Regions from separate parts of the Rhizobium sp. 01N424 genome, predicted to be linked through region 2. Evidence: riboswitches for the same ligand, from Rfam matches in the RefSeq annotation. Region 2 holds a riboswitch; the other holds the start of a gene.

Region 1 (15,331 bases), on a different contig from region 2:
CGTTCGATCAGCGCTTCGCGCACCAGGCGGAATTCGTAATATTCGAGATAACGCAGCCCGCCATGCACCAGTTTGCCCGACCGCGACGAGGTTCCCTGCGCCAGATCATCCTTTTCGCACAGCGCCACCTTGAGCCCACGGCCAGCGGCATCGCGTGCGATACCGGCGCCGTTGATGCCGCCGCCGATGACGAAGAGGTCCAGGGTTTCGGGTTCGGTCATGTCATGCTCCTTAGATGCCAGCGCATCAGAACTTGAGTTATGCGCCTGGTGTCGCCGTCGCGGTCGAGGCGAGCTTGTCCCAGGCGGGCGCCATTGCCTGGCGGATGTCGGTATAGGCTGCGAAAAGCGTTTCGAACCGCGCCGCCTCGGCGGCATCGGGAACCTCGGGTTCGCCAAGCAGCGGCGAGACCCAGTCGGCAATGCAATCATCCATCGTCGGATACACGCCGACCGCAACCGCGGCCATCATCGCGGCACCAGCAGCCCCGGTCTCGTCGCGTTGCGACTGGCGGATCGGTGCGTTGACGGCTGATGACAGCGAGCGGCGCAGGCTCTGCGAACGCGTGGCGCCGCCAGTGATGCGCAGTTCTTCCGGCATCGCCCCCATTGCCGCATAGCAATCGCGGGTCGCGAGCCCAAGACCCTCGACCACGCCTCTCACGAGATCGGGGAAACGGTGGCGGGTGGACAGCCCGGCAAAGCCGGCACGCGCGTTGGCGTTGACGAAGGGGCCGCGCTCGCCGGCTTCGGAAATATAGGGGTGATAGAGCACGGAGCCCGGCTTGCTATCGGCAAACCAGCCATCGATGCGCGCGATCAGCTCCGCATGCGAAACCGTCTTGCCGGCATCTGCCATCAGGGAGGCGGCGATATCGAGGATCCAGTCGATATTGATCGTCGATCCCATATTCGTCTGGACCTGGGTGACGATGCCGGGGATCGGCAGGGCGATCACATAGCCGGTGCCCTCACTGTTGAGGTGGACATCGCCGACGGCCTTGGCGCGAAGGTGGACGCCGGTCGAGCCGATCGTCGAGCATGCGGCGTTGCGCCCACCGCTGCGGACGCCGGCGCCGAGCGCGGTCATCACCATATCCACATAGCCGAGGCAGACGGGCGTTCCGGCCAGCAGCCCGCAGGCCTTGGCGGCATCCGTGGTCAGCGGATGGCTGATTTCGGTGCCGTCGATGATCTCAGGCAGCAGCTTGCGCCGGTGTTCGAGGCCAAGCGCATCGATGACGGCGTCGTCATATTGCCGGGTGCGGAAATTGCCGAAGGTGAAACTCGCCTCCGACGGATCGGTGGCGCGGATGCCGGTGAGATTGAGATAGAGCCAATCCTTGCAGTGCAGCGCCGTTTCGGCGCGATCAAGGAGATCGGTCGCGAAACGGTCCATATGCGCGAGCTGGGTGCCCTGCTGGCAGGTGTTGAGGCCGGTGCCGGTCGCCTCGAAGCGGGCGCGGTTGTTCGGCCCGGCCGCAAGCGAGACCACCGTCGATGCGGCGCGCGCATCGAGCCACAGCCAGGCATCGCCGACCGGTGCACTCTCGCGACCGACGAGCCACGTGCCGTCACCTTGTCCGGTGACGGAAACGGCGGCGGTGCGCGCCGCAAGACCGGGCACTTTTTCGCCAAGGCCGCGCAGCGCACTGGCGCAATCCGCCCATGTCTGCGCAAGCGGCTGCGTCGCCGAGCCGTCGTCGCCGGTTGCGTATCTGTTGCGTACGGATGCGGTGGCGATCTGGCGTCCAGAAAGATCGAAGGCAACCGCCTTGATCACGGATGTGCCGGCGTCGATGCCGATGATGATATTCTGTGTCGCTGTCATCGCAGGGTTATCCCGCCAATGCCGGGAACGCTGCGGCGGGCAATACGCGCGTCCAATTCATCATGCAGTCCTCCCGATCGGCCGAATTCCATCGCTCTGCTTCGGCCGCGTGATCGATTCCATGGTGACGGGCCGCAAGCGTGCGTCTGCCGCCGGTAATGAATCGAATATCTGCCGAAACCTCCCATAGGCCTCACCGATAAACATAACACAAAGATATCACAAGGCCAGCAAGATTTTTCTAGTCATGAAAATTTTTTCAGCTAAAATAATGGGCATCGGCTTGATGCGCGGCGGCCGCCTCCGTTTGCGCAAGACTGCAGCCGCCGCTTTTGCTGCGAATATCGCGCATCTGTAATTTATATTAAATATCAATGTTATGTATGAGTTTTCCAAATTTTTTGACAGGTATTTATTTGTGCATTTGCTGCCTTCTTATGTTGCGCCGCAACGCGATAAACAAGCCGTGAAGCGCCGCATTGAAACGCAGGCCCTGATAAAAGTGCCGTTGACAGCCTTATGATTTTATAACATTGTTTCCGGCATAAGTAACACAGTTCTATCACGGAAGCCTGCTTCCGGATGGGTGATTGCAGGATCAGGCGGTCGGAGGAGACTGGCGCCGCGTCCTGAAGAGGAGGCTTCCAATGCGGATTTTCGTCCAGACTTGCGCTTTCGCGGGCTGCCTGCCGGGTTCTGATCCGGCGCGATGCCATGCCGTGGCGCGTCTGCGATCGTAGTTGCAGCCAGCCCCTTCGCTTTATCGTCTCCAAGTCAAAGGCCGTCTCGACATGAGCACACAAACCGATTACGCAGCACCGAAGCCGAGCAGCAGCAATCTGAAGCTTATCGTGGGCGTGGCATTCGTTGTTGCCGTTGTCGGCGCGATCGCTGTCGACACGACGGTGGTCAAGATCGGTTCCGAAAACGACGTCAGGCAGCAGGTCTTCTCACCGGAAACCTTTGGCGCCGAGCAGTTCCCGAAGATATTGGCCAATGTGCAGGAGCGCGCCGTACCGGCTGCCGATCTTGCCGCCGCCATCGCCGCCGACAAGAAGGCCGCCGCCGAGAAATACGGCACCGCGACGAGCACCGGACCCGTCATCCCTGTCACGCTGACAGGCACGTTCGGCGCCCGCAAATCGAACACCAATGAACTGAAAGTCGATGGATTGCCTCCCGAGACGGTGGTCCGTGTCCAGACCGGCCCTGCGGTCAACGGCACGGACCTCCGCGATGCCACCGGCACCATCGAGTTCGGTCAGTTCACCAACCAGATCCAGTATCAGGATGCGGGATCGGCCATCAACAACGAGATGAAGAAGTCGGTCTTTACCGGCCTCGATCCGGAAACGCTGGATGGGAAATCCGCGACCGTGGTCGGCGTGTTCAAGCTGATCAATCCGAAAAACTGGCTGGTCACGCCCGTCAAGGTCGAAGTCAAATGAGCCAGCCGCTACGCAGTAACGGAGTGCAGGGCGAAGTCGTTCTCGCCGCCCGCAACATCGCCAAGTCCTACGGCAATGTGCATGCCCTGAAGGGCGTGAATTTCGACATCCATCGCGGTCAGGTGACCACGCTGTTCGGAGAGAATGGTGCCGGCAAATCGACCTTGATGAAGATCCTTTCCGGTGTCGTGCAGCCAAGCTCGGGTGAGATCATCCTCGATGGCTCGCCGATCAGCTTCACCTCGTCGACCCATGCGCGTGAACACGGCATCTCGATCATTCACCAGGAACTCAGCCTGGCGCCCAATCTCAGCGTCCGCGACAACATCTTCATGGGCCGCGAGATCATCACCGGCGGCATGGTCGATTTCGCCGAGGAAGAGCGCCAGACGCGTGCGCTGCTGGAAGAGCTCGAGGAAGACATCGATCCGCTGACGCGCGTCGAGGATCTCCGCCTCGGCCAGCAGCAGATCGTCGAGATCGCCCGCGCGCTCTCGGTCAATTCGCGCATTCTGATCATGGACGAACCGACCTCGGCGCTGAGCGCCACCGAGGTCGAAGTTCTCTTCAAGGTCATCCACGACCTGACGAGCCGCGGCGTTTCCATCGTCTATATCTCGCATCATCTCGAAGAGGCGCTGCAGATCACCAATCACGCCGTCGTCCTGCGCGACGGCACCATGACTGCCTATGCCGAGCGCAAGGACATCGATCTCGAATGGATCGTCCGCAACATGGTCGGCGACAATTTCGATCTCGGCAGTCCGCCCGAGGGTCATCAGTTCGGCCAGGTGGCGCTGTCGATCGAGAATCTCAGCGTGCCCGGTCCGTCGGGCGCTGCCTATAACGCCGTTGACCGGCTGTCGCTGAAGGTGCGCGCCGGGGAAGTGGTCTGCATCTACGGCCTGATGGGCGCCGGGCGTACCGAGCTTCTGGAATGCGTTGCCGGGCGTCTGCGCTCGAGCGGTGGCCAGGTCCTGCTTGAGGGCCGGGATGTCGGCGGCTTCAGCATTGCCGAGCGTATCGAGAGCGGTCTGGTTCTCGTTCCCGAAGATCGCCAGCGCGATGGCCTGGTGCAGACGATGACTGTTGGCACCAATCTGTCGCTCGCCAGCATCGGCGCCTTCACCAAGGGGCTCTTCACTTCAGGCCGGCGCGAACGGGAGTTAGTCAACGATGCGATCCGCCGCGTTCACGTGAAGACAGATGGCGGCGAGGCGTCGATCGGCTCGCTCTCCGGCGGCAACCAGCAGAAGGTCGTCATCGGCAAGATGCTGGCCACGCAGCCGAAGGTCATCCTGCTCGACGAACCGAGCCGCGGCATCGATATCGGCGCAAAGGCCGAGGTCTTCAAGCTGCTTGCCGAGCGCGCCAAGCAGGGGCTCGCGGTCGTCTATTCGACCTCCGAAGTCAACGAATGCCTGAGCATCGCGCATCGCATCATCGTCATGCATCGCGGCCGGATCTCGGCCGAGTTTAGCTCTGACGTCACCAAGGAAAAGATCATGGCCGCCTCCGGCGAAGCCGTGGTCGCGCACTAGCCCGGAATTATGGAGCACTGATTATGTCAGTCACAGATATCACCCAGAAGAAGACAGTTCCGAACGGGCAGAAGCGCAACACCAATATCGTGCGTCTCATCCTCGAGGGCAGGGCGTTCTTCGCGCTGATCGTCATCATCGCGGTCTTCTCGTTCCTGTCGCCCTATTATTTCAGCCTCAACAACTTCCTGATCATGGCCTCGCACGTCGCCATCTTTGGCATTCTGGCGATCGGCATGCTGCTGGTCATCCTGAATGGCGGCATCGACCTCTCGGTCGGCTCGACGCTCGGGCTCGCGGGCTGCATCGCCGGTTTCCTGATGCAGGGCGTGACGCTCAGCTATTTCGGCGTCATCCTCTATCCGCCGGTCTGGGCGGTCGTAGTGCTGACCTGTGCGCTCGGCGCCCTGGTCGGTGCGGTTAACGGCGTGCTGGTCGCCTATCTCAAGGTGCCTGCCTTCGTTGCCTCGCTCGGCGTGCTCTATGTAGCTCGCGGTATCGCGCTGCTGATGACCAACGGTCTGACCTACAACAATCTCGGTGGCCGCCCGGAGCTTGGGAATACCGGCTTCGACTGGCTCGGCTTCAACCGCCTCGGCGGCGTGCCGATCGGCGTCATCGTGCTTGCCGTTCTTGCCATCGTCTGCGGCATCGTTCTCAGCCGCACGGCCTTTGGCCGCTGGCTTTATGCATCGGGCGGCAACGAGCGCGCGGCCGATCTTTCGGGCGTTCCGGTCAAGCGCGTCAAGATCATCGTCTATGTGCTCTCAGGCGTTTGCGCCGCGATCGCCGGCCTGGTGCTCTCGTCGCAGCTGACGTCGGCGGGCCCGACCGCCGGTACGACCTACGAACTGACGGCGATTGCAGCCGTCGTCATCGGCGGCGCGGCGCTGACGGGTGGCCGCGGCACGGTGCGCGGCACCATGCTTGGCGCCTTCGTCATCGGCTTCCTGTCGGATGGTCTCGTGATCATCGGCGTCTCCGCCTATTGGCAGACCGTCTTTACCGGCGCTGTGATCGTTCTCGCCGTCCTGATGAACAGCATCCAATACGGCCGCCGGGTCAAATCGTCCTGACGGCTGCGACTGAAACTTATCCACGACGGCAGGCTGGGGTTCCAAGAAGGCCGATTGGGGAAAGCAACGCCGGTTTCCGGCACAACTGAGCTCACTAATGGGAGAGAGACTATGTTTAAAAAAGGCATGCGCATTCTTCTCGCCGCCGCGGCTGTCGCACCGCTCCTCGCAACCTCCGCCTGGGCAGCCGGTGCCATGACGATCATCGTCAACGATCCGTCGAACCCCTACTGGCTGACGGAAGGCAATGTTGCCAAGGCCACTGCCGAAAAGCTCGGCTACACGGCTTCGGTCAGCGCCCACAAGGGTGACACCAACACCGAGAGCAACCTGATCGACACGGCAATCACCAACAAGTCGGTCGCGATCATTCTCGACCCGGCCAATGCCGACGGTTCGGTCGGTGCGGTGAAGAAGGCTGTTGCCGCCGGTATCCCGGTCATCCTCGTCAACGCTGAAATCAACCAGGAAGGCCTGGCGAAGGCGCAGCTCGTTTCCAACAACGCCCAGGGTGCTGCGCTTGGTGCGCAGCAGTGGGTCGAAGCTGTCGGCGACAAGGGCAACTATGCCGAACTCTTCGGCGCTCCTTCCGATAACAACGCGGCAACCCGCTCCAACGGCTACGAAACCGTGCTGTCGCAGTACCCGGACCTGAAGAAGGTTGCCAAGGAAGTTGCCGATTGGGACCGCACCAAGGGTCACAACAAGATGCAGTCCATGCTGCAGGCAAATCCCGACATCGTCGGCGTGATCTCTGGCAACGATGAAATGGCTCTCGGCGCGATCGCAGCGCTCAAGGAAGCCGGCAAGCTCGCCAACATCAAGGTCGGCGGCTTCGACGGTTCTCCGGATGCTGTTGCGGCGATCAAGGCCGGCGAACTGCAGTACACCGTCCTCCAGCCGGTTGCCGTCTTCTCTGAAGAAGCCGTCAAGCAGGCCGACAATGTCATCAAGAATGGCAGCACCGGCGCCAAGAGCGAAAAGCAGCTCTTCGATTGCCTGCTGATCACCAAGGACAATGTCGACAAGTATACCGGGCCGTTCGTCCTGTCGCAGTAAACATCGAAGGCGCGCCCGGCAGGGCGCTCTTTCAGAGCCGGGCGGCATCCACCCGCCCGGCTTCCGCAATGCCTGAAATGGTGCCCGCAACCGCCCGTTCCGTTTCATCTTTTTGCCTTGGCGTGGCAATCACTGTACGAAGCTGGGATCCGGAATTCAGCGACAAGGGTGACCCCGTGACACAGAAGACGAGCCAGGGCGAAGATCTGTTGGAAGAGCTGACAAGCGACAGCCGGCAGACGCGCCAGATCGCGCGCCGCCGCATGATCGCGGAGGCCGTGATGAATGAAGGCTCGATGCGGATCGAAGACCTGACGGATCGCTTCGGGATCAGCCTGATGACGGCCCATCGCGATGTCGATGAACTCGTCAGCCGCGGGCTTTTCCGCAAGACGCGCGGCATCGTCACCGCCGCGGCGACGAACTTGATCGAATCAAGCGACGTCTATCGCTCGAACCGGCAGGCAACGGAGAAGAAGCTGATTGCCGAGGCAGCGATGCAATTCGTCGAGCCCGGGCAGGCGATCTTCTTCGACGATTCGACGACGGTTCTGCAGATGGCGGCGCACTTGCCGTCGAAGGTGCCTGTCACCGCGATCACCAATTCGCTGACGCTGATGAACGCGCTGACGGGCATGCATGACGTGACGCTGCTGGCACTCGGCGGCCAGTATTACAACTGGTGCAACGCCTTCATGGGCCGGATGACGATCAGCGAGATCAAGGGGCTGCGGGCGGATATCGCCTTCATCTCCATGTCGGCGATCAGCGACGGCACGGTGCTGCATCAGTCGCCGGAGACCGTCGATACCAAGCGCGCCATGTTTGACTGTTCCGTCAAACGCATCCTGCTTGCCGATCACACCAAGTTCGAACGGCGGGCACTCCATAGTTTCGCAGCACTGGACGAGTTCGACGTCGTCATCGTCGACGATAAGACCGACGCCGTGCACATCGACCGCATGCGGTCCAAGGATATCAACGTGGTGGTCGCCAAGAGCGCCGGAGGGCGCTCGTAACCCGGCCACCGGTTGCTGATAGTGAGGAAGGCGAATGCCGAGTCTGCTCGGGATCGATAGTGGCCTGACGGTCACCAAGGCCGTCATTTTCGACATTGACGGCACGCCGCTCGCAGTCAGCAGGCGCCGCGTCACCCAGTTCATTCCCAAGGCTCGCCATATCGAGCGCGACATGGGCGAACTCTGGACGGCAACGGCCGATGCGATCCGCGAGGCGATCGCGCTCAGCAAGCGCCCCGCAAGCGATATCCAGGGTATAGCCGCCACCGCGCATGGCGACGGCATCTATCTGCTCGACGAGGATCAGCAGCCGCTTGGCCGCGCCATCCTGTCGCTTGACAGCCGGGCAGGGCCGATCGTCAACGAATGGACGGACAGTGATGTCGCCGAGAGCGCCATCGAACTGACGGGCCAGATCCCGCACGTCTCCGCACCGTCGGCGCTGCTCGCCTGGATCCGCGAGATGGAGCCCGAGCGCTACAAGCGCATCGGCCATTTCATCAGCTGCAAGGACTGGCTGCGCTTCTGCCTGACGGGGATCATCGGCACGGATCGCACCGAGGCCAGCACCTCCTTCACCGACGTGAAGACACAGGATTACAGCCAGGATGCGCTGCGGCTCTTCGGCCTGCAGAAGCTCGTTCACGCCTTGCCGCCAGCTTCGCGCTCCGACCAGATCGTCGGCCGGGTGACGCGCGAGGCCGCAAATCTGACCGGCCTCGCCGAAGGCACGCCCGTCATGGCGGGTCTGCATGATGTCACCGCCTCGGCGCTCGGCGCCGGGGGATACGGCAAGGGCGTCGTCGCCATCATCGCCGGCACCTACTCGATCAACGAAACACTATCGTCGGAACCGCGCGTCGACAGGCGCTGGTTCTGCCGCAACGGCATTGCGCCCGGCATCTGGAACAGCATGTCGATCTCGCCGGCCTCGACGGCCAATTACGACTGGTTTCTCGACAAGCTCTGCGCCGCCGAGCGGGCCGAGGGCGAGACGAACGGCCGCTCCGTTCATGCCTTGCTTGGGCCGGAGATCGATGCGGCCTTCCAGCGGCCTTCGACGGCGCTGTTCCATCCCTATCTCTTCGGTTCGCCTTATGGCGCTGAGGCGAGCGCCGGGTTCTTCGGGCTCGGCGGCTGGCACGACCGTGGCGACATGCTGCGGGCCGTACTTGAGGGTATTGCCTTCAACCACCGCATCCATGTCGATGCTCTGCGCGACGGGTTCTCGTTCGACCGCGCTCGTCTGGCGGGCGGCATCTCGCGCAATCCTGCCGTCGTGCAGATGTTTGCCGATATCCTCGGCATGCCGGTCACCGTGACCGAAACCGACGAAGCAGCGGCCTGGGGCGCGGCGCTCTGCGCCGGATCGGGCGCTGGAATCTATGACGATCCGCAAAGCGATCCGCGCGATACCGCAAGCATCGAGAAAACCTGCCAGCCGGACCCGGCGCGCAGCGCCGACTACGAGAAGCGTTACCAGGTATTTCGCGAGATCGCCGATGCCATGACGCCGCTCTGGCCGAAGATTGCGGCGCTGGCGCCCGATCAGGCTGCAAACTGAAATGAATGATGCCTGCCGCGGCGGGCGATTTAGGACGATGACATCATGACAGCCGATCTGCAGCAGCGCTTCTCCGATCTCGGCGAGGGCGACATCGACGTCCTCATCATCGGCGCGGGCATCAACGGCGCCGGGCTGTTTCGCGATCTCTCTGTGCAGGGCGTCAATTGCCTGATCGTCGACAAGGCCGATTTCGGTTCAGGCACCAGCGCTGCGCCCTCGAGGCTCATCCACGGCGGGCTGAAATATCTCGAGACCGGCGAATTCGGCCTCGTCGCGCAATCGACGCTGGAGCGCAACCTCTTGCTCAAGAACGCGCCGCATTGCGTCGAGCCGCTGCCGACCTTTATCCCGGTCTTTTCCTGGACGCGTGGCATATGGGCGGCGATCCGCACACTCTTCGGCTCCAAGACGGCGCCGCGCAGCCGCGGTGCGGTGCTGATCAAGATTGGCCTGCGGCTCTACGACTTTTTCGGTTCGCGCGATCAGGTGATGCCGAAGCACCGGCTGATCCTGAGGAAGCAGGCCCGCAAGGAAATGCCGCATGTGACCCCAGCGATCGTCGCCGGCGGCATCTATTATGACGCAAAGATCAGCCGGCCTGAGCGGCTGGTCTATGAACTCGTGCGCGATGGCCTCGATGCCAATCCGAAAAGTCTGGCTGCCAATTTCACCACGATGGAAACGGTCTCAGGCGGGTCGCTGACATTCCGGCAGGCCGATGGCCGCGAGTTCGCGGTAAAGCCGAAGCTGGTCGTCAACGCTGCTGGTCCCTGGATCGATCATGTCAACGCGGCCCTCGGCGCGCCCTCGAAGATGATCGGCGGCACCAAGGGCTCACATATCCTGCTCGACCATGCCGAACTGGTGCGCAGCCTCAACGGCCATATGATCTATTTCGAGGCCGACGACGGCCGCATCTGCCTTGTTTATAGCTATCTCGGCCTGGCGCTGGTCGGCTCGACCGATATCCCGGCCGATAATCCCGATGACGTTCGCTGCGAGGAACCGGAGACCGACTATTTCCTCGAGAGCGTTCGTTCCCTGCTGCCGACGCTACGCTTCGACCGCGATCAGATCGTCTACAGCTATAGCGGCATCCGTCCGCTCCCGGCATCGGATGCGACGGCACCGGGCCTCATCAGCCGCGACCATTCCGCGCCGGTTAAGGAACCCGAAGGCAGCCGCCCGTTCGCGATCGTCTCGCTGATTGGCGGCAAGTGGACGACGTTCCGTGGCTTCGCCGAAGAGGTTGCCGATACCGTTCTCGCGCGTCTGCAGCGGAGCCGCAGCGAATCGACCCGCTATCTTGCGATCGGCGGCGGCAAGGGCTTTCCCGCCGATGGCGAGAAGCGAGGCCACTGGATCAAGGATCTGGCAGCGAAAGGGAGCGTGACGATCGAGCGCGCCGACGAATTGCTGGGCCGGTACGGTACGACGGCCACGGCGATCCTCACATTCGCTTCGGTTCATTCCGACGATACCAGGCTGACCGGCGCGTCACAGCACAGCTTCAAGGAAATCGACTGGATCACCCGCAACGAACTCGTCGTCCATCTGGCCGATATCGTGCTTCGCCGCACGACGCTGGCGATCGAGGGGCGCCTGACGATCGAGGGATTGCGGGAAATCGCCGGCATCGCAGCCGCAGCTTTGGGCTGGGACGAGGCGCGTGTCGAAAGCGAAATCGCCGACGTCACCGGTCAGCTGAGCCGTTTTCACGGCCAGGTGCTGACGAGCACTGCACCGGCCACGGAGCGCGGCAAGGCGCCCCGCTTTAGCGCGAATTGATCAATGCGCCGGATGATTTTCCGGCGCATTATTCTGCTCTACCGATCAGAGTGCGGCGACCGCGAGATTGCTGCGGGCCTCAAGGATCGCCCGGCAGGCATTGGCCGCTTCCTGGCCCTTGATGACGAAGTGGTTCATGAAGAACTCGATATGCGCTTCGCTTTCCTGGAAGTGGTGCGGCGTCAGCACCGCCGACAGTACCGGCACATTGGTATCGAGCTGGACGCGCATCAGGCCGTCGAGAACGGTTCCGGCAACGAAGTCGTGCCGATAGATGCCGCCGTCGACGACGAAGGCGCAGCCGAGGATCGCCGCATACTTGCCGGTCCGGGCCAGCGTCTGCGCATGGAGCGGGATTTCAAGCGCGCCAGGCACGTCGAAGATGTCGACCTCTGCCGCGTTGGTGCTCTGTGCCTTCCATGTCGAGATGAAGGAATTCACGCATTGATCGACGATACCGGCGTGCCAGCGGGCACGCACGATGGCGATCCGGTGACCCTGCGGTTTGGTTGCTATTGTCATGTCTCTGCCTTTCAAGGGTGCCATCTCTGGCTGTTGCTTCGAGCCGCCGCGGCGGCCCAATTCTCCCTTGGGCGAACAGCATCAGTCACCTCTCCCTGGAGAGGTTCTGCCTGCATGCTCTCTTCCATCCGGACTATACCGTCGGCTCCGGCATCTCACCGGATCTGCTGACCTTCCATTGCTGGAAGCGCTCGCGGGCTCCGGGGGTAAACCCGATACCGCCGGTGGGGAATTGCACCCCGCCCTGAGAACGGGGCGAGGTAAATCCAAAACCGCCAAGAATGCAAGCCCGAAAACGGCGTCAGATGGCCTGCCTGATCACACCGGCTTGAGATCGCCGATGATCGTTGGAATGAGCTCCGAGACCGTCGGATGGATCGGCACCGACCATTGCAGCACCGGATAGCGGGTTCCCGCATTCATCGCATCGATGATGCCATGGATCGCCTCGTCGCCCTCGATGCCCAGGAAGGCGGCGCCGAGGATTTCCTTGGTCTCCGCATCGGCGACGATCTTCATGAAACCCTTGGTCTCGCCGCGTTCGTTGGCGCGGCCGACTCGGCTCATCGGCCGTTTCGAGACCAGCACCTTGCGGCCTGAGGCGCGTGCCTGTTTCTCGGTAATTCCCGCGCGGCCGAGCGGCGGGTCGATATAGAGCGCATAGGCTGGAATGCGGCTGGAGACCCTGCGGTCGCCGCCATCCAGCAGGTTGGCGGCGGCGATCTCGAAATCGTTATAGGATGTATGCGTGAAGGCGCCATGGCCGTTGCAGTCGCCGAGCGCATAGATGCCGTCGACATTGGTCATTAGCCGGTCATCGACGGTGATGAAGCCGCGCTTGTTGGTCGCGACGCCAGCCGCTTCGAGGCCGAGATCGCCGGTATTCGGCGTGCGGCCGGTGGCGACGAGGACATGGCTTGCCTGGATGTCCGGCTTGCCAGCCAGTGACACTGTCACGTCATCTCCGTTCTTGGCGAAAGCGATGTTCTCCGCGCCGGTGTGAACCGTGATGCCGTCGGAAACGACGATCTCCTCGATCGCATCCGAAACATCCTCGTCCTCGCGGGAGGCGAGCTTCGGACCGCGTTCGATAACCGTCACCTCGGCGCCAAAGCGGCGGTACATCTGCGCGAATTCCAGGCCGATATAGCTGCCGCCGATCACCACGAGATGGCGGGGCAGGGTATCGAGCTGGATGATCGAGGTGCTGGTAAGATAGTCGATATCGGCAAGGCCTGGAAAATCCGGGATTGTCGGGCGGGCGCCGACATTCAGGAAGATCAGCGGCGCGGTCAGCGTCTCGCCGTTCACCTCGACGGTCTTGGCGCCAGTGAATGTCGCATGGCCGTAGATGACCTCCATGGTCTTCATGCCCGAGAACCAGCCGATCAGGCCGTTGCGGGCATTCATGGTCACCGTCTCGGCGCGCTTGCGCACCGTCTTCATGTCGATCTCAATGGCGCCGGAAATCCTGACGCCGTAGTCGCCGCCGGTCCGGGCCACATGCGCGGCGCGGGCACTGGCGACCAGCGTTTTTGTTGGCATGCAGCCGGCATTGACGCAGGTGCCGCCGAGATATTTGCGCTCGATCAGCGCCACCTTCATGCCCTTCTCGGCCATGCGGGCAGCGAGAAAGGGGCCGGCCTGACCGGCCCCGATGAAGATGGCGTCAAGGGTCTTCATGCGACGGCCGATACGATCAGGAGCGCGCCGACGATGGCGATCGCGTCCTCGATGAGGGCTGCCGGCGTATCCTTGCCGAAGGCGGCAGCAAGCTTGCCGCGGACGGCAGCCCCGCCGAGCGTCCCAACGATGGCGCCGATAACGCCGGCGATCAGGCCACCCACCAGCGAGCCGCCGGATGCGCCGATCGTGGCGCCGGTCAGCGCGCCCATGATGATGCGGGCGCCGAACTGCATCGGCACCTTGCGGCTGGGCGTGGTCGGCAGCTGGTCAGTGATCAGCTCAACGGCGGCCAGCACCGTGAATATCCACGGCGTCCATTTGTAACCCATGAAGGCAAGCGGCGTCTGCGAGACATCGAACCAGCCGAGGGCTGCGCCCCATGCGACGGCGGCCGGTGCGGTCATGGCCCGAAGGCCGGCAATGATCCCGATCAAAAATGCAAGCAATAGAAGCATGCGAGGGGTCCCCTTCCTCTGCGAATGCCGAAACGGCACGGTCAGCGTGGCATAAAGCTCTACCGGTTGCAATTGGGGGATACGGCTCTACCGGCCGAGCGCCTGCAGCGCTTCTTCGGCGACCCGAAGCCCGCTTTCATAGGCGCCGTGCGCGGTCGAGAAATCCGTGCGGTTGGTTGCTTCGCCGGCGAAGAAGATGCGGTTGTCGAACGGCCGTGCCAGGGCCTGCCGTGCCGCTGCATGGCCGGGCAGAGCATGGCTGTAGCCGCCGCGGATCGAGGAGGTGTTGGTCCACTCGGACGCGGCAAGCGGGCGAAGTTCCCTGTGAATGCCGGAGCCGAACAGCGCCGAAAGCTCCTCCATCGCCCGCGGAAAAGCCGCTTCCGGGTTTTCAGCCACGGCCCGGGCACCGCTTCCGCCGAGGAAGACCTCGATGACGGGCTTGCCGAAGGGGCGGATATAGTAGCTCGCCGTCCTGGGATCGCGCGGATTGCCGATCACATGGCTTTCGTCGTCGAAACTGTGACCGCCGGTGATTTCGAAATAGAGCTTTTCGTTGTTGCCGAGCGGCAGCTGCAATGCGGCCTCGCGCCATGGGTCGAGCGAGGAGGGCATGGCGATGGCATCGCTGGCGAGCACATTGGTGGAAACGGTGATGACCAGTGCTCGCGGCCTGATGGTCCCGCGCTCCGTCCGCAGCGTCAAACGGCTGCCGTCGAGGGAGATCGACTGGATCGGCGTTGCCAGATGAAGCTCGACCGAAACCGGCATCGTGGCGGCGACAAGCGCGCCATAGCCGGTCTCCAGACGCCAGTTGTTCTCCGTCGAGGCCTCGTCATAGGCGGCATAATCCTCTGCCGATATGCGCTCCAGCTCGTCGCCGCTGATATAGCCGCTCAGCGCCTGCATATAGGCAAGCCAGGGCTCGCCGGGCTCCACAGCGTCGATGGCACAGTCGCTTGGCGGAGGTGCCTCGGCAACTCGCTCGGCCCAGCGGCCAAAGGCAGCGCGGGCGGCATCCCGCTCGGCGCGCGGAAAACCGAAATCGCGATCCTGCCGGTGCCAGGCGCTTGGTCTGCTATCGACCTTAATGCCGGCCTCTTCGGCAATCCGCGTCCAGGGATTGCGGTCGGCCGAATGCAGCCAGCCGCAGCCGAGATCGATCGCGGCAACAGGCGTGTTCAATGTCCAGGCGCGGCCGCCGATCCGGGGCAGGGCTTCGAAGACCGAAACGGAAAGGCCGCTCTTTGCAAGCCTTCCTGCTGCGCCGACGCCTGCGGCGCCCGCTCCGATGATGGCAATATCCGGTTCTGAATTCATGGGGCAAATGGACTCGAAAA
Region 2 (15,331 bases):
TTGGTTGGGTTCCGGTTCTTACCCCTTGAAGCTAGGCCGGCTGATGCTCTGGTGGCGGAGCGGGCTGGCGGGCCATTGAGTGGACCGCGATTTCACCTTTGAAATGCGGCGTGCTGGAAGGAAAGTGAAATGAGCAAGGTCAGCGGCAGCAACGGCGGCGACTCCAAAAATACCCTGTACTGCTCCTTCTGCGGAAAGAGCCAGCACGAAGTCCGGAAGCTGATTGCCGGACCGACGGTGTTCATCTGCGATGAATGCGTCGAATTGTGCATGGACATCATTCGCGAGGAGAACAAGTCCTCGATGGTCAAGTCCCGCGACGGCGTTCCGACGCCCCAGGACATCATCAAGGTTCTCGACGAATACGTCATCGGCCAGCGCCAGGCGAAGAAGATCCTGTCGGTCGCCGTTCACAACCATTACAAGCGCCTCGCGCATGCGACCAAGAACGGCGAAATCGAACTGGCGAAGTCGAACATCATGCTGGTCGGCCCGACCGGCTGCGGCAAGACCTATCTTGCCCAGACGCTCGCCCGCATCATCGACGTTCCCTTCACGATGGCCGATGCGACGACGCTGACCGAAGCCGGCTATGTCGGTGAAGACGTCGAAAACATCATCCTGAAGCTGCTGCAGTCTGCCGACTACAATGTCGAGCGCGCTCAGCGCGGTATCGTCTATATCGACGAAGTCGACAAGATTTCCCGCAAGTCGGACAATCCTTCGATCACCCGCGACGTGTCGGGCGAGGGCGTTCAGCAGGCGCTTCTGAAGATCATGGAAGGCACCGTTGCCTCGGTACCGCCGCAGGGCGGCCGCAAGCATCCTCAGCAGGAGTTCCTGCAGGTCGATACGACGAACATCCTGTTCATCTGTGGTGGCGCTTTCGCCGGCCTCGACAAGATCATCTCCGCCCGTGGCGAGAAGACCTCGATCGGCTTCGGCGCCAGTGTCAAGGCGCAGGATGACCGCCGCGTCGGCGAAGTGCTGCGCGAGCTCGAGCCCGAGGATCTGGTCAAGTTCGGCCTGATCCCCGAGTTCATCGGCCGTCTGCCGGTTCTGGCAACGCTCGAAGACCTCGATGAGGACGCGCTGATCCAGATCCTGTCGGAGCCGAAGAACGCGCTCATCAAGCAGTATCAGCGCCTGTTCGAGATGGAAGACGTGGAACTCACCTTCCACGAGGACGCCCTTCGCGAAATCGCCCGCAAGGCGATCGTCCGCAAGACCGGCGCCCGCGGCCTCCGCTCGATCATGGAAAAGATCCTGCTCGACACGATGTTCGAACTGCCGGCGCTGGAAGGTGTCCGCGAAGTGGTCATCTCCGAGGAAGTGGCGCGCGGCTCGGCCCGCCCGCTCTACATCTACGCTGACCGTCAGGACGAGAAGGCCAACGCTTCTGCCTGATAGTCGTAGACGGCATGGTTAGATTTAGGGGCTTGCCTGCGGCGAGCCCCTTTCTATTTTGTGAACCGGGAGCCCTCCTGTTAATTATTGCAGAAGAAGCTTGAAAACGCTGTTCCTGACGTTGCGGAATGCTGCGTCCCCGGCAATGATGGAATGATTCCGTAGCGTGTTTTCCGGCCCAGTATTTTAGCCGGTTCGGAATTGGTAAGCGCCACTACAGTTACACGCGTCATAGTGTGGGCGTTCCTTTGTAATAAGTCTGTCACAAGCAGGGAGCGCGAGCGTTGGCGTGGCTTGAAAAGGGTAAGAAGAACCTCCACTTGTAACTCAAGTGAGAGTGCCGGCCGGGTCCCAAGCGGCCGCGCCAGAGAGCCCGGAAACGGGACGATGGAAAGGAATAAGAAATGACGAAGAAAACGTCTGTAGCGAGCAGTGTTGCCTATCCTGTTTTGCCCCTGCGCGACATCGTAGTCTTCCCACATATGATCGTGCCGCTGTTCGTCGGCCGCGAGAAGTCGATCCGTGCGCTTGAAGAAGTCATGGGCTCCGACAAGCAGATCATGCTCGTAACCCAGATCAACGCCAGCGACGACGATCCGGATCCGTCCGCGATCCACAATGTCGGCACCGTGGCCAATGTTTTGCAGCTGCTGAAGCTCCCCGATGGCACCGTCAAGGTTCTGGTCGAAGGCCGCGCCCGCGCCGAGATCGACGCCTATACGGCCCGCGAAGATTTCTACGAAGCCCTCGGCCATGTGCTCGAAGAGCCGCATGACGATCCGGTCGAGCTGGAAGCGCTGTCGCGCTCCGTCGTCTCGGAATTCGAGAGCTACGTGAAGCTCAACAAGAAGATCTCTCCTGAAGTCGTTGGCGCCGCCAGCCAGATCGACGACTACTCGAAGCTTGCCGATACGGTCGCATCGCATCTGTCGATCAAGATCACCGAGAAGCAGGAGATGCTGGAAACCACCAGCGTCAAGGCTCGCCTCGAAAAGGCGCTCGGCTTCATGGAAGGTGAGATTTCGGTTCTCCAGGTCGAGAAGCGCATCCGCTCGCGCGTCAAGCGCCAGATGGAGAAGACCCAGCGCGAATACTATCTGAACGAACAGATGAAGGCGATCCAGAAGGAGCTTGGCGACGGCGAGGAAGGCCGCGACGAGATGGCCGAACTGGAAGAGCGCATCTCCAAGACCAAGCTTTCCAAGGAAGCCAAGGAAAAGGCTGACGCCGAGCTGAAGAAGCTGCGCCAGATGAGCCCGATGTCGGCCGAAGCCACCGTCGTGCGCAATTATCTGGACTGGTTGCTCGGCATTCCCTGGGGCAAGAAGTCGAAGATCAAGTCCGATCTCAACAATGCCGAGAAGATCCTCGAAGCCGATCACTTCGGTCTCGACAAGGTCAAGGAACGCATCGTCGAGTATCTGGCCGTGCAGGCCCGTGCCACCAAGATCAAGGGTCCGATCCTGTGCCTCGTCGGCCCTCCGGGCGTCGGCAAGACCTCGCTCGCCCAGTCGATCGCCAAGGCGACCGGCCGCGAATACGTGCGCATGGCGCTCGGCGGCGTTCGTGACGAAGCTGAAATCCGCGGTCACCGCCGCACCTATATCGGCTCGATGCCCGGCAAGGTCATCCAGTCGATGAAGAAGGCGAAGAAGTCCAACCCGCTCTTCCTGCTCGATGAAATCGACAAGATGGGCCAGGATTTCCGCGGCGATCCGTCTTCGGCTCTGCTCGAAGTGCTCGATCCGGCGCAGAACTCGACCTTCATGGACCACTATCTGGAAGTCGAATACGACCTTTCGGATGTGATGTTCATCACCACGGCGAACACGCTGAATATCCCTGCGCCCCTGATGGACCGCATGGAAGTCATCCGTATCGCCGGATACACCGAAGACGAGAAGCGCGAAATCGCCAAGCGGCACCTGCTGCCGAAGGCCATCAAGGAACATGCGCTGCAGCCGCAGGAATTCTCGGTCAGCGACGATGCCCTGATGGCGATCAGCCAGCAGTACACCCGCGAAGCCGGTGTTCGTAACTTCGAACGCGAACTGATGAAGCTCGCCCGCAAGGCGGTCACCGAGATCATCAAGGGCAAGACGAAGTCGGTTCATGTCACGGCTGAAAACATCGACACCTATCTGGGTGTTCCGCGCTTCCGCCATGGTGAAGCCGAACGCGAAGATCAGGTCGGTGTTGTCACCGGTCTCGCATGGACCGAGGTCGGCGGCGAACTGCTGACGATCGAAGGCGTGATGATGCCGGGCAAGGGCCGCATGACGGTCACCGGCAATCTGAAGGAAGTGATGAAGGAGTCGATTTCGGCTGCTGCATCCTACGTCCGCTCACGCGCCGTCGATTTCGGCATCGAGCCCCCGCGCTTCGACAAGTCGGACATTCACGTCCACGTGCCTGAGGGTGCGACGCCGAAGGATGGCCCGTCGGCCGGTGTTGCGATGGCAACCGCGATCGTCTCGATCATGACCGGTATTCCGGTCGACAAGAACGTGGCGATGACGGGTGAAATCACCCTGCGCGGCCGTGTCCTGCCGATCGGCGGTCTGAAGGAAAAGCTGCTCGCAGCGCTTCGCGGCGGCATCAAGAAGGTGCTTATTCCGGAAGAGAACGCCAAGGATCTGGCGGAGATTCCGGATAACGTGAAGAACAACATGGAGATCATCCCGGTATCCCGCATGGGCGAGGTGATCAAGCATGCTCTGATCCGCAGGCCGGAGCCGATCGAGTGGGATGGAACGGTTGAAACGCCGGTCATCGCAACGGTCGAAGGCCTTGACGACACAGGTGCTGGCATCGCTCATTGAGCGGCATTCGCCACATTTATGTCAAATTGCTGCAAATCCCCGAAAAGGCTGGCGTAAATCGCCAGCCTTTTTTGTGAAAACCTTATGGAGGTGCTTGCTTTTCCTTGATTTGCAGGGCTTTTGGGTTGCGGCGGGCCTGATGAAACCTATTCTGTGCCTGGCTTACAGATTGAGTCGTTTCAAACCATTGAAAGGGGTGGAAACATGAACAAGAATGAACTCGTGTCCGCAGTTGCTGAAAAAGCTGGCCTGACCAAGGCAGACGCTGCCTCTGCTGTCGACGCTGTTTTCGACGTTGTCCAGGGCGAACTGAAGAGCAAGGGTGACGTACGTCTCGCCGGCTTCGGCAGCTTCACCGTTTCTCATCGCGCTGCCACCAAGGGCCGCAATCCGTCCACCGGCGCTGAAGTCAATATTCCGGCTCGCAACGTGCCGAAGTTCACGCCCGGCAAGGGCCTGAAGGATGCCGTAAACGGCTAATCCGGTTTTGCTTGGCCGCCGGATAACGAGACCGGCAGGCGAAGTTTTGAAGGGTTCGGCGATAGCCGGACCCTTTTTGCATTTCGGACGGCTTGCAGGCGGAAGACCTTTGAACTACGGATCGGTTGTTCTCAGGGCGGGGTGAAAGTCCCCACCGGCGGTAAGGGTTTCGGCCCAAGCCCGCGAGCGCTTTGTCCCAAAGGGGCAGGGGTCAGCAGATCCGGTGCGATTCCGGAGCCGACGGTATAGTCCGGATGAAAGAGAATGATCGCGAGCCGTATGCGGGGCAGGGTCTGCCCGGCAGCCGTCCTGCGCTCATGCGTCCTGATTTGTGTTGGTCCCTTTCTGGATGAAAGACATGAATCAGACTTCCCTCAGCTTTTCCTCGTCGCGTGCGATGGCCGGTGCCGCCTTCATGGTGCTGGCGGGCATCGCCTTTTCCATTCTGAATGTCGTCACCCAATGGGTGACGATGAAGATGGGTTTCTCCGCTGCGTCCGCCGCCTTCTGGCAATATGCCTTTGCGCTGGTCTTCTCGCTGCCGTTTCTGAAGCGCACTGGTCTGTCGGCGATGCGCACCGCCTATCCTTGGCGCCATATCGTTCGCGTAGCGCTCGCCGCACTCGGCGTCGAGGCCTGGGTCTCCGGCCTCGCTTCGGTGCCTATCTGGCAGGCGATCGCGCTGGTCATGACCTCGCCATTCTTCATCATTCTCGGTGCCCGCCTGTTTCTCGGCGAGCGTGTCGGCCCGGCGCGCTGGGCAGCCACCGCCGCCGGTTTCGCCGGCGCGATGATCATCCTGCGGCCCTGGTCGGATGCCTTCACCTGGGCCGCCCTGCTGCCGATCCTCTCGGCGCTCTTCTGGGGCGCCTCGTCGCTGATCACCAAGAGCCTGACCGGCATTGAGAAGCCCGAAACGATCACTGTCTGGCTGCTGGTGCTGCTGACACCGATCAATGGCGTGCTTGCCGCTGCCGCTGGCTTCGAGTTGCCTGAGGGTTTCACCCTCGCGCTCTTCGTCTTTGCAGGTCTGCTGACGGTCTTTGCGCAATATCTGCTGACGCTCGCCTATACGGTGGCGGATGCCGCCTACGTTCAGCCCTTCGACGATCTGAAGCTGCCGCTCAATGTGCTCGCGGGCTGGCTGTTCTTCGGTTATGCGCCGGCAGGTTATCTCTGGCTTGGTGCAGCGCTGATCTTGACGGCCTCGCTGTTCATCATGCGCAACGAGATCAGACGCGAGCGGGCAGGGGCTTGATGCAAAGCGGTGCAAAACGCATCGCCTGTCATCCCTCTGTCATCCGCTTCCCTCAAAACCCCCATGTTTCGATTTTTCGACGCATGGGGGATTTCATGACTATTTCATCGCGCAAGGCAGCGCTCGCTGCCGTGCTTCTGGCTTCTGTTGCCTTTCCGGCAGCCGCCGAGCCTGTTTTCAACCGCATCGCATCTTTTCCGGTCGCCTCGAACCTGCCGGAAGGCAAGGACAAGCTTTCGACGACCTCTGCCGAAATCATCACCGCTACCGATGACGGCAACACGCTTGTCTACAGCGACAGCCCGCTCGGCGCGATCGGCTTCGTCGATATCACCGACGCCAAGGCCCCGAAGGCCCTGGGCGCGCTGATGATGGACGGTGAACCGACGTCGGTTACTTCGACGGCTGGCAAGGCGCTCGTCGCCGTCAACACCAGCGAAAGCAAGACCAAGCCGTCGGGCCGTCTGGCGATCGTCGACGTTGCCACCAAGAAGATCGAGAATACCTGCGACCTCGGCGGTCAGCCGGACTCGATCGCCCTCAACAAGGACAAGACGCTCGGCACCATCGCCATCGAGAACGAGCGTGACGAAGACGTCAACGACGGCAAGATTCCGCAGATGCCGGCAGGCGATCTGGTGATCTTCGAAATCAAGGCCGGCGCCGTCGATTGCGGCACCATCAAGCATGTCACGCTGACGGGTCTCTCGGCTGTTGCGCCTGAGGATCCGGAGCCCGAATTCGTCTCCTTCAACAGCCAGGACGAGATCGCCCTGACGCTGCAGGAAAACAACGAAATCGTCATCATCGACGGCAAGACCGGCACCGTGAAGACGCATTTCACCGCCGGCAGCACCGATCTCTCTGGTATCGACACCAAGAAGGACGGCCAGCTGAAGTTCACCGGCGAAGCGAAGGGCGTCCTTCGCGAGCCCGACGCCGTCAAGTGGCTGGACGACAACCGTCTCGTCGTTGCCAACGAAGGCGACTATGAAGGCGGCTCGCGCGGCTTCACCATCTTCGACAAGACGGGCAAGGTTCCCTACGAATCGGGCGCGTCCTTCGAGCGCGCCGTTGCCCATCTCGGCCACTATCCGGAGGGACGCTCCTCCTCGAAGGGCGTCGAGCCTGAAGGTCTGGAAGCTGCCAAATTCGGCGACGACCAGCTGTTCTTCCTGCTCGCCGAGCGCGCCTCCGTCGTCGGCGTCTTCAAGGACACCGGCGCTGATCCGGAACTCCTGCAGATCCTGCCGTCGGGCGTTTCGCCTGAGGGCGCAGTCGCCATCCCGAGCCGCAACCTGTTTGCCACCGCCAACGAAGTCGATCTCGGCGAAGATGGCGGCCCGCGTTCGCACGTCATGATCTACGAGCGTGGTGAAGGCGAGAAGACCTATCCGCAGATCGTCTCGGCGGAGAAGGACGGCAACCCGATCGGTTTCGCGGCCCTCTCCGGCCTTGCAGCCGTTCCTGAAAAGGCTGGCCAGCTCTTTGCGGTTTCCGACAGCGTTCTCGGCAATCAGCCGACGATCTACACGATCGACGCCACGAAGAAGCCCGCTCTCATCACTGACGCGCTGACAGTCAAGCGCGATGGTGCGGCTGCCCAGAAGCTCGACATCGAAGGCATCGCCGTCGATGCCAAGGGCTGGTTCTGGCTGGCCTCCGAAGGCAACAGCGAGAAGCTCACGCCGCACGCTCTCTACCACGTCAACCCGAAGGGCGAGATCAAGGAAGAGATCGCGCTGCCGAAGGAATTGACGGATAACGAGATCCGCTACGGCTTCGAAGGCGTGACGATCGTCGGCTCCGGCGACGACGTAACACTGTGGATGGCCGTTCAGCGCGAGTGGAAGGACGACAAGAAGGGCTTCGTCAAGCTCGTCTCCTACAATCCGAAGAGTAAGGAATGGGGCGCCGTTCGCTACCCGCTCGACAAGTCTGAAAACGGCTGGGTCGGTCTTTCTGAAATCTCCGCTCACGGCGACAGCGTCTACATCATCGAGCGCGACAACCTCGTCGGCGATGCTGCCAAGCTGAAGAAGCTCTACAAGGTCGCCATCTCCGACCTGAAGCCCGCCAAGCTTGGCGGCGAGCTGCCAGTCGTCAAGAAGACGGAAGCCCATGACTTCCTCGACGAACTGAAGACGGCGACCAACGGCTACGTCCTCGACAAGCTCGAAGGCTTCGCCTTCGACGCCTCGGGCAAGCCCTACGCCGTCACCGACAACGACGGCGTCAGCGACTCCTCCGGCGAGACCCTGTTTTTCCCGGTCAACCTGGTCGGCACGAACTGAGCTGGCGATAGCTGGATGAGATTAGGAAGGCCGGGCGAGAGCCCGGCTTTTTTGCTCTTTGGGCTGATACATGCGTGTGGGCAGTGAGAGCGAAGACGGCGGCAACCACAAACGCCCTCATCTCTGTGCTCGTCACAGAGATCCAGCTGGCCCAAGTCCTTGGGCCGAAGGGACTCCTCTCGCCGCGCAGACGCGCGTCGGCTGGATTCCTGTGACGAGCACAGGAATGAGGGAGGAAGATGGAGTGCCAAACAAAAACGGCCGGGCAATAACCCGGCCGTCTCTCATTCCAATATACTCAAACCCTACCAGCGGTGATGCACATGCGGTGCGATCAGCCGCTCGTAGATCTCGCGTGTCGCCGCCATCACGTCATGCGAAATCGGCGCAAGGCTGGCAGCCTCGGCATTGGCCTTGGCCTGCTCGCCATTGCGCGCGCCGGGGATGACTACGGTGACTGCCTCATGCATCAGGATCCAGCGCAGTGCGAAGGCCGCCATCGTGGCACCCTCGGGCACCAGCTTGCGCACTTCCTCCACAGCCTGCAGGCCAACCTCGAAGGGAACGCCGGCGAAGGTCTCGCCGACATCGAAGGCTTCGCCGTTGCGGTTGAAATTGCGGTGGTCGTCGCTGGCGAACTTGGTGTCGCGGGTGATCTTGCCGGACAGCAGGCCGCTGGCCAGCGGTACGCGGGCGATGACCGCGACATTCTTGCGGCGGGCTTCCTGGAAGAACAGGTGATCAGGACGCTGGCGGAAGATGTTGTAGATGATCTGGATGCTTTCGACGCCGGGGAATTCGATCGCCTTCAGTGCTTCCTCGACCTTCTCGACGCTGACGCCGTAACCCTTGATCTTGCCTGCCTTCTGCAGCTCGTTCAGACCTTCGAAGACTTCGGCGCGGTAGAGCACTTCCGTCGGCGGGCAGTGCAGCTGCACGAGGTCGAGGCTCTCGACTTCGAGATTCTTCAGGCTGCGATCAATGAAGCCTTCGAGATTGGCCTTGGTGTAACCGTCGGCGACATGCGGGTTGAGGCGGCGGCCGGCCTTGGTGGCGACCATCGGCCGTTTGCCGCCGCGGCTCTTCAAGACGTCGGCGACGATCTTTTCCGAGCGGCCGTCGCCATAGACGTCTGCGGTGTCGATGAAGGTCATGCCGGCATCGAGCGCCGCGTTCAGCGCCGCGCGCCCGTCAGCCTCGCTGACATCGCCCCAGGAACCGCCGATCTGCCAGGCACCGAAGCCGACATTGGTGACCGAAAACGGCATGCGGCCGAAACTATGTTCTTTCATGGAAATCTCCCTCGTGATGAAACTGCATCGCAACTAGCAGCCGCCGCAAATGGCGGCAAGCGTGCGACCGCAAGGGAGATAGGGCAGGGCGTCACTTCTTCGAGAAGGTCACGCGGACGGTGGCGACCGGGAAGCCGAATTTGCTGACCCAGGCGGTATTCAACAGCGTGCCGTCAGGCTGGCGCCGGATCGTGTCGTGGAAGCGCACGATGTTCTGGTTCGGCCCCGGCGCGATGTCGACGAGATAGCTGTAGCGCGCCACGTCGCCCTTGACGGTAACCTCCGCGGGACCAACGACATCCTCCCGGGTGCCGCTGTAGCGGCCGGGCGCCGTTTTGACGAATCGCCAGGTTTTGCGCTCGCGAACGCCATCCGCGTAGACAAAGTCTTCGCGAAGCGTGAGCCGCTTTCCGTTCCAGCGGCCGGTGAGCGCCACGCGGAACTTGCGATCGACGCCGTTGATCGCCTTGAACTCGCCATCGGCCACGCTTCTGCCGGCAAAGAAATCCTCGAGCGCGAAATCGCGCGCGCTTGCCAGGTGCGGCAGGGCGACGATGGCAAGCATGGCGGCGATAATGATGAGACCTGTGCGGCGCATGGTCTTCCTCCACTTCAAATCAGCCTGTTCCTGACCTACGTTTCGGCTAACGCACCGGATCAATCGCAGGAGAATCAAAATGGATATCAAGCAGGCCGGGTCGCGGCCCTCGACCAGGCCATCCGCCGACTATTTCACCGGCACCGTCCGCCTCGATCCGATCGTCGAAGGCCCGGATCCGGCGCGGGTGCGCGCCGCCACCGTCACCTTCGAACCGGGCGCCCGCACGGCTTGGCATACACATCCGCTCGGACAGACGCTGATCGTGACCTCGGGACGAGGCCTGGTACAGGTCTGGGGACAGGACATCCGCGAAATCCGCACTGGCGACGTCGTCTGGTTCGAGCCCGGCGAAAAGCATTGGCATGGTGCAGCACCCGACACGGCGATGAGCCACATCGCCATCCAGGAGGCGCTGAACGGTTCCCCGGTCGATTGGATGGAGCATGTCAGCGACAATCAATATGCAGGAAAGAGCTGGACCGTCTCGCGCCAGGCCTAGGCGGAAGTGGGCGATCGGCGGTCTGCCGATCGCCGCGCGGCGTCAGAGCCGCTTCAGGCAGTAGGAAAAATGCGCATGTGATTCGACGGTCAGGAACTCGAACTGCCAGCCGTAATCCTTGCAGAACTTGGTGACCGCCTCGACGACGCCATAGACGATCGGCTTGACCGTATTCCCGGTGCAGAAATCATGCCCGGCAATCCGCCCCGTCCGCTTCACTTTCTTCTCGCAAAGCAGCAATTCCTGCCAGGTGAGCTCGAAGGAATGGTCGGTGTCGATATAGGCCCAGTCGAGAAACCAGTCCTCGAATTCGGCCAGCTTCTCCAGCGAGGTACCCTGCATCAGCTTGACCTGACCAGAGGCGATTTCGGCCTCGAACTTCGTGTGGACGTCGTGCAGGCCGGAGCTATAGCGGTCCATCCCCCAGGGATCGATGAGGAAAAGCTGGGACGGCCGATTCTTCTCGATGATCTCGGCGGTGTATTCGCCGAAGGCAACGCCCACCTCGACCCCGATTCCGCCATTCGGAATGCGATAGAGCAGCTCGCCGCGATCCGGAAGAAGCCTGGCATTCTCCATATGGTGGGCCGAAAGCTGGGTCCGCGGCATCGCCGCACGCTGCGCCTGCCGTTCTTCGCGTGTCTTCATGATTCTCGCCTTATCCGGGGCAATTCCATTTCACTGACTGCCAAGTAGCCGAAAGACGCAGGAGCGCCAACATCGGAGCCACGATGCGCGATCAAATATCTGAGATTTTATTGGAAAAAGAATGGTGGGCGATGAGAGACTCGAACTCCCGACATCCTCGGTGTAAACGAGGCGCTCTACCAACTGAGCTAATCGCCCTCGCGTCACGAAGCCTGTTCGGCCCGCCGCGTCGGTGGCCGTGATCTATGCGGATCGGGAAAAAACCGCAAGAGTGTTTGTGAAGATTTTTTGATTTTTTTGGAAAGGGCGCGGCAACGCAGGCTTTTCGGCTTGTGGAAAAGGGAAGAGGAGTACGTGGGCGGGTAACGCCGGGCGGATCTCTATATAGGGATCGGTGCGAGAAGGCCCCGCGCGGCGTCTGCTTCGCGCGAACTTTCAGACACTTGCGCGCTGCATCCAAAACAATTTCCGTGCTGTCATGGATTTGTCTCCAAACCTGCTTGACACTCAAATGCGAACCCCTTAGTTAGCCGCTCATCGAAGCGGCGAGCCCGCCTCGGTAAGGAAGCGAAAGCCTCCGGATTGCTTGAAATGAATGCGGGTGTAGCTCAGTTGGTTAGAGTGCCGGCCTGTCACGCCGGAGGTCGCGGGTTCGAGCCCCGTCACTCGCGCCATTTCAAAGCAAGTGCTGAAAGGCACATTCCGGTCATCGCCTCCGCAATGCGCGGGTGTAGCTCAGTCGGTTAGAGTGCCGGCCTGTCACGCCGGAGGTCGCGGGTTCGAGCCCCGTCACTCGCGCCATTTTCTCCTCCAAGCCATGCAGAATTTCGTGGGCTGCCATGCAGCCTTCCGCAACCTAAGCGGATTTGTCGCGACATCGTTGCATCTGCTTGATAATGTCGCATCATCGTAGCTTGAATTGGTCTTCTAAAAGTCTTGCGCCGTGGCTCAGCCTGCGCTAACCACGGCTTGTTGCAACGCACGTTCGCTTGCCGGGCATTTGCCCATTGCGCCGCCCGGCGCAGCCGGCAAGCAGGGATGAACATGATGACTGAACTGCTCGGTAATTACATTCCGATCGCTATTTTCATTGGTATCGCTCTCGTTATCGGCCTGGCCCTTCTGATTGCGCCGTTCGCCGTTGCCTTCAAGGCGCCTGATTCGGAAAAGCTCTCTGCTTACGAATGCGGTTTCAATGCCTTCGACGATGCCCGCATGAAGTTCGACATCCGCTTCTATCTCGTGTCGATTCTCTTCATCATCTTCGACCTCGAAGTCGCCTTCCTCTTTCCTTGGGCCGTTTCCTTCGGCGCCATCGGCTGGTTCGGCTTCTGGTCCATGATGGTCTTCCTCTTCGTGCTGACCATCGGCTTTATCTATGAATGGAAGAAGGGAGCCCTGGAATGGGAGTGACCCCAGCCGGCAATCAGCCGCTCGTTTCTCAGGCCCCGAAGGGGATCATCGATCCCTCGACCGGCAAGCCGATCGGCGCCAATGACGCCTTCTTCGGCGAAATCAACAATGAGCTCGCCGACAAGGGCTTTCTCGTCACCTCGACCGACGAGCTGATCAACTGGGCCCGTACCGGATCGTTGATGTGGATGACCTTCGGTCTCGCCTGCTGCGCCGTCGAAATGATGCAGTTGTCGATGCCGCGTTACGACGTCGAGCGCTTCGGCTTTGCGCCGCGCGCTTCGCCCCGCCAGTCCGACGTCATGATCGTCGCCGGTACGCTGACCAACAAGATGGCGCCTGCGCTCCGCAAGGTCTATGACCAGATGCCCGAGCCGCGTTACGTCATCTCGATGGGCTCCTGCGCAAACGGCGGCGGCTACTATCACTATTCCTATTCGGTTGTTCGCGGCTGCGACCGCGTCGTGCCGATCGACATCTACGTGCCGGGCTGTCCCCCCACGGCAGAGGCTCTGCTTTACGGCGTGCTCCTGCTGCAGAAGAAGATCCGGCGCACCGGCACGATCGAGCGGTAAGGGTTAAGGACAAGACATATGAGCGAAGCCCTCACTGAGCTGTCGTCCTATATCTCGGAAGCGCGTGGCAACCTGGTTGCCGCGTCGCAGCTGAAGTTCGGCGAATTGACCCTGACGACGACGGGTGAAAACCTGATCGCGCTGCTGACGTTCCTGCGTGACGATGCCAAGTGCGGCTTCGTCAACATGATCGATATCTGCGGCGTCGACTGGCCGCAGCGCGAGCTGCGGTTCGATGTCGTCTATCACCTTCTGTCTCCGAAGCAGAACCTGCGTATCCGCATCAAGGTCGCGACCGACGAGGACACGCCGGTCCCCTCGGCCTGCGCCGTTTATCCGGGCGCCGACTGGTTCGAGCGCGAGACTTGGGACATGTACGGCGTTCTCTTCACCGGCCATCCGGATCTGCGCCGCATCCTGACCGACTACGGTTTCGAAGGTCACCCGCTGCGCAAGGACTTCCCGACGACCGGTTTCGTCGAAGTCCGCTATGACGACGCCGCCAAGCGCGTCGTTTACGAGCCGGTGGAGCTGAAGCAGGAATTCCGCAACTTCGACTTCATGTCGCCATGGGAAGGCACGGATTATGTGCTGCCGGGCGACGAAAAAGCGAAGCAGTAAATTTTGATAGTGGCTGGTGGGAAATCCCCGCCAGCTGCTGATTATCTGAGAACGCGAGCCCGATCGCCATGACCGAACATAACGTCCGCAACTTCAACATCAATTTCGGACCGCAGCATCCGGCGGCGCACGGCGTTCTTCGTCTTGTCCTGGAGCTTGACGGCGAAATTGTGGAGCGTGTCGACCCGCATATCGGCCTGCTGCACCGCGGCACCGAGAAGCTGATCGAGACCAAGACCTATCTGCAGGCCGTTCCGTATTTCGACCGTCTCGATTACGTCGCGCCGATGAACCAGGAGCATGCCTATGCCCTGGCAGTCGAAAAGCTGCTCGGCATCGATATTCCGATCCGCGGCCAGCTGATCCGCGTTCTCTACTCGGAAATCGGCCGTATCCTCTCGCATCTGCTGAACGTCACGACGCAGGCGATGGACGTCGGCGCGCTGACGCCGCCGCTCTGGGGCTTCGAAGAGCGCGAGAAGCTGATGGTGTTCTATGAGCGTGCCTGCGGCGCGCGCATGCACGCTGCCTATTTCCGTCCGGGCGGCGTCCACCAGGATCTGCCGGAAGATCTCGTCGAGGATATCGGCAAGTGGTGCGACCAGTTCCCGGGCAAGCTCGATGACATCGATGATCTGCTCACCGGCAACCGCATCTTCAAGCAGCGTAACGTCGATATCGGCGTCGTCTCGCTGGAAGATTGCTGGGCCTGGGGTTTCTCGGGCGTCATGGTGCGCGGTTCGGGTGCTGCCTGGGACCTGCGCCGTTCGCAGCCCTACGAATGCTATTCCGATCTCGAATTCGATATCCCGATCGGCAAGAACGGCGACTGCTACGACCGCTACCTGATCCGCATGATCGAAATGCGCGAATCGGTCCGCATTATGAAGCAATGCGTCAATCGCCTGCTTTCCGACGCGAAGACCGGTCCGTTCTCGTCCGTTGACGGCAAGGTCGTGCCGCCGAAGCGTGGACAGATGAAGCGCTCGATGGAAGCGCTGATTCACCACTTCAAGCTCTATACTGAAGGCTATCACGTACCGGCCGGCGAAGTTTACGCCGCTGTCGAAGCGCCGAAGGGCGAGTTCGGCGTCTACGTGGTGTCCGATGGCAGCAACAAGCCGTACCGCTGCAAGATCCGCGCCCCGGGCTATGCCCACCTTCAGGCGATGGACTTCATGTGCCGCGGCCACCAGCTGGCCGACGTCGCAGCCGTTCTCGGTTCGCTCGACATCGTCTTCGGTGAGGTTGACCGCTGATGAAGCTCATCGTGCTATCGGCCGCTGCGCTCCTCGTTGCCTCCTCGGCCTTCGCCCAGGACAATACGCAGGGATTCGGCCCGAAGCTCGGTGCGGAAGAGATAACGCCGCCAAGCGGTCAGGCCACGATCGGGGAGCTCGTTTCCAAGGGCTACCAGATCA

The links. Region 2 has a riboswitch for FMN ahead of AC1DNK_RS15935 (DMT family transporter). Riboswitches for the same ligand answer to the same signal wherever they lie in the genome.
Region 1: another riboswitch for FMN. It lies ahead of AC1DNK_RS21290 (6,7-dimethyl-8-ribityllumazine synthase); the one in region 2 lies ahead of AC1DNK_RS15935 (DMT family transporter).

Annotation. Positions count from the first base shown of each region.
Region 1 is NZ_JBFTRK010000009.1:69,385-84,715, forward strand. It holds gene AC1DNK_RS21245 (glycerol-3-phosphate dehydrogenase) at 1-221, opposite strand, end outside; gene AC1DNK_RS21250 (FGGY family carbohydrate kinase) at 259-1,830, opposite strand; gene AC1DNK_RS21255 (DUF2291 domain-containing protein) at 2,622-3,278, shown strand; gene AC1DNK_RS21260 (sugar ABC transporter ATP-binding protein) at 3,275-4,819, shown strand; gene AC1DNK_RS21265 (ABC transporter permease) at 4,843-5,895, shown strand; gene AC1DNK_RS21270 (D-ribose ABC transporter substrate-binding protein) at 6,007-6,954, shown strand; gene AC1DNK_RS21275 (DeoR/GlpR family DNA-binding transcription regulator) at 7,131-7,973, shown strand; gene AC1DNK_RS21280 (FGGY-family carbohydrate kinase) at 8,008-9,537, shown strand; gene AC1DNK_RS21285 (glycerol-3-phosphate dehydrogenase/oxidase) at 9,583-11,328, shown strand; gene AC1DNK_RS21290 (6,7-dimethyl-8-ribityllumazine synthase) at 11,374-11,850, opposite strand; FMN riboswitch at 11,963-12,106, opposite strand; gene AC1DNK_RS21295 (FAD-containing oxidoreductase) at 12,169-13,533, opposite strand; gene AC1DNK_RS21300 (DUF4126 domain-containing protein) at 13,530-13,991, opposite strand; gene AC1DNK_RS21305 (flavin monoamine oxidase family protein) at 14,079-15,311, opposite strand.
Region 2 is NZ_JBFTRK010000005.1:233,285-248,615, forward strand. It holds gene clpX (ATP-dependent Clp protease ATP-binding subunit ClpX) at 130-1,407, shown strand; gene lon (endopeptidase La) at 1,812-4,229, shown strand; gene hupB (DNA-binding protein HupB) at 4,434-4,709, shown strand; FMN riboswitch at 4,833-4,979, shown strand; gene AC1DNK_RS15935 (DMT family transporter) at 5,059-5,967, shown strand; gene AC1DNK_RS15940 (esterase-like activity of phytase family protein) at 6,051-8,261, shown strand; gene AC1DNK_RS15945 (aldo/keto reductase) at 8,567-9,553, opposite strand; gene AC1DNK_RS15950 (DUF3833 family protein) at 9,645-10,151, opposite strand; gene AC1DNK_RS15955 ((R)-mandelonitrile lyase) at 10,231-10,653, shown strand; gene AC1DNK_RS15960 (class I SAM-dependent methyltransferase) at 10,696-11,301, opposite strand; tRNA gene AC1DNK_RS15965 (tRNA-Val) at 11,424-11,499, opposite strand; tRNA gene AC1DNK_RS15970 (tRNA-Asp) at 11,899-11,975, shown strand; tRNA gene AC1DNK_RS15975 (tRNA-Asp) at 12,026-12,102, shown strand; gene AC1DNK_RS15980 (NADH-quinone oxidoreductase subunit A) at 12,349-12,714, shown strand; gene AC1DNK_RS15985 (NuoB/complex I 20 kDa subunit family protein) at 12,705-13,289, shown strand; gene AC1DNK_RS15990 (NADH-quinone oxidoreductase subunit C) at 13,308-13,910, shown strand; gene AC1DNK_RS15995 (NADH-quinone oxidoreductase subunit D) at 13,979-15,169, shown strand; gene AC1DNK_RS16000 (hypothetical protein) at 15,169-15,331, shown strand, end outside.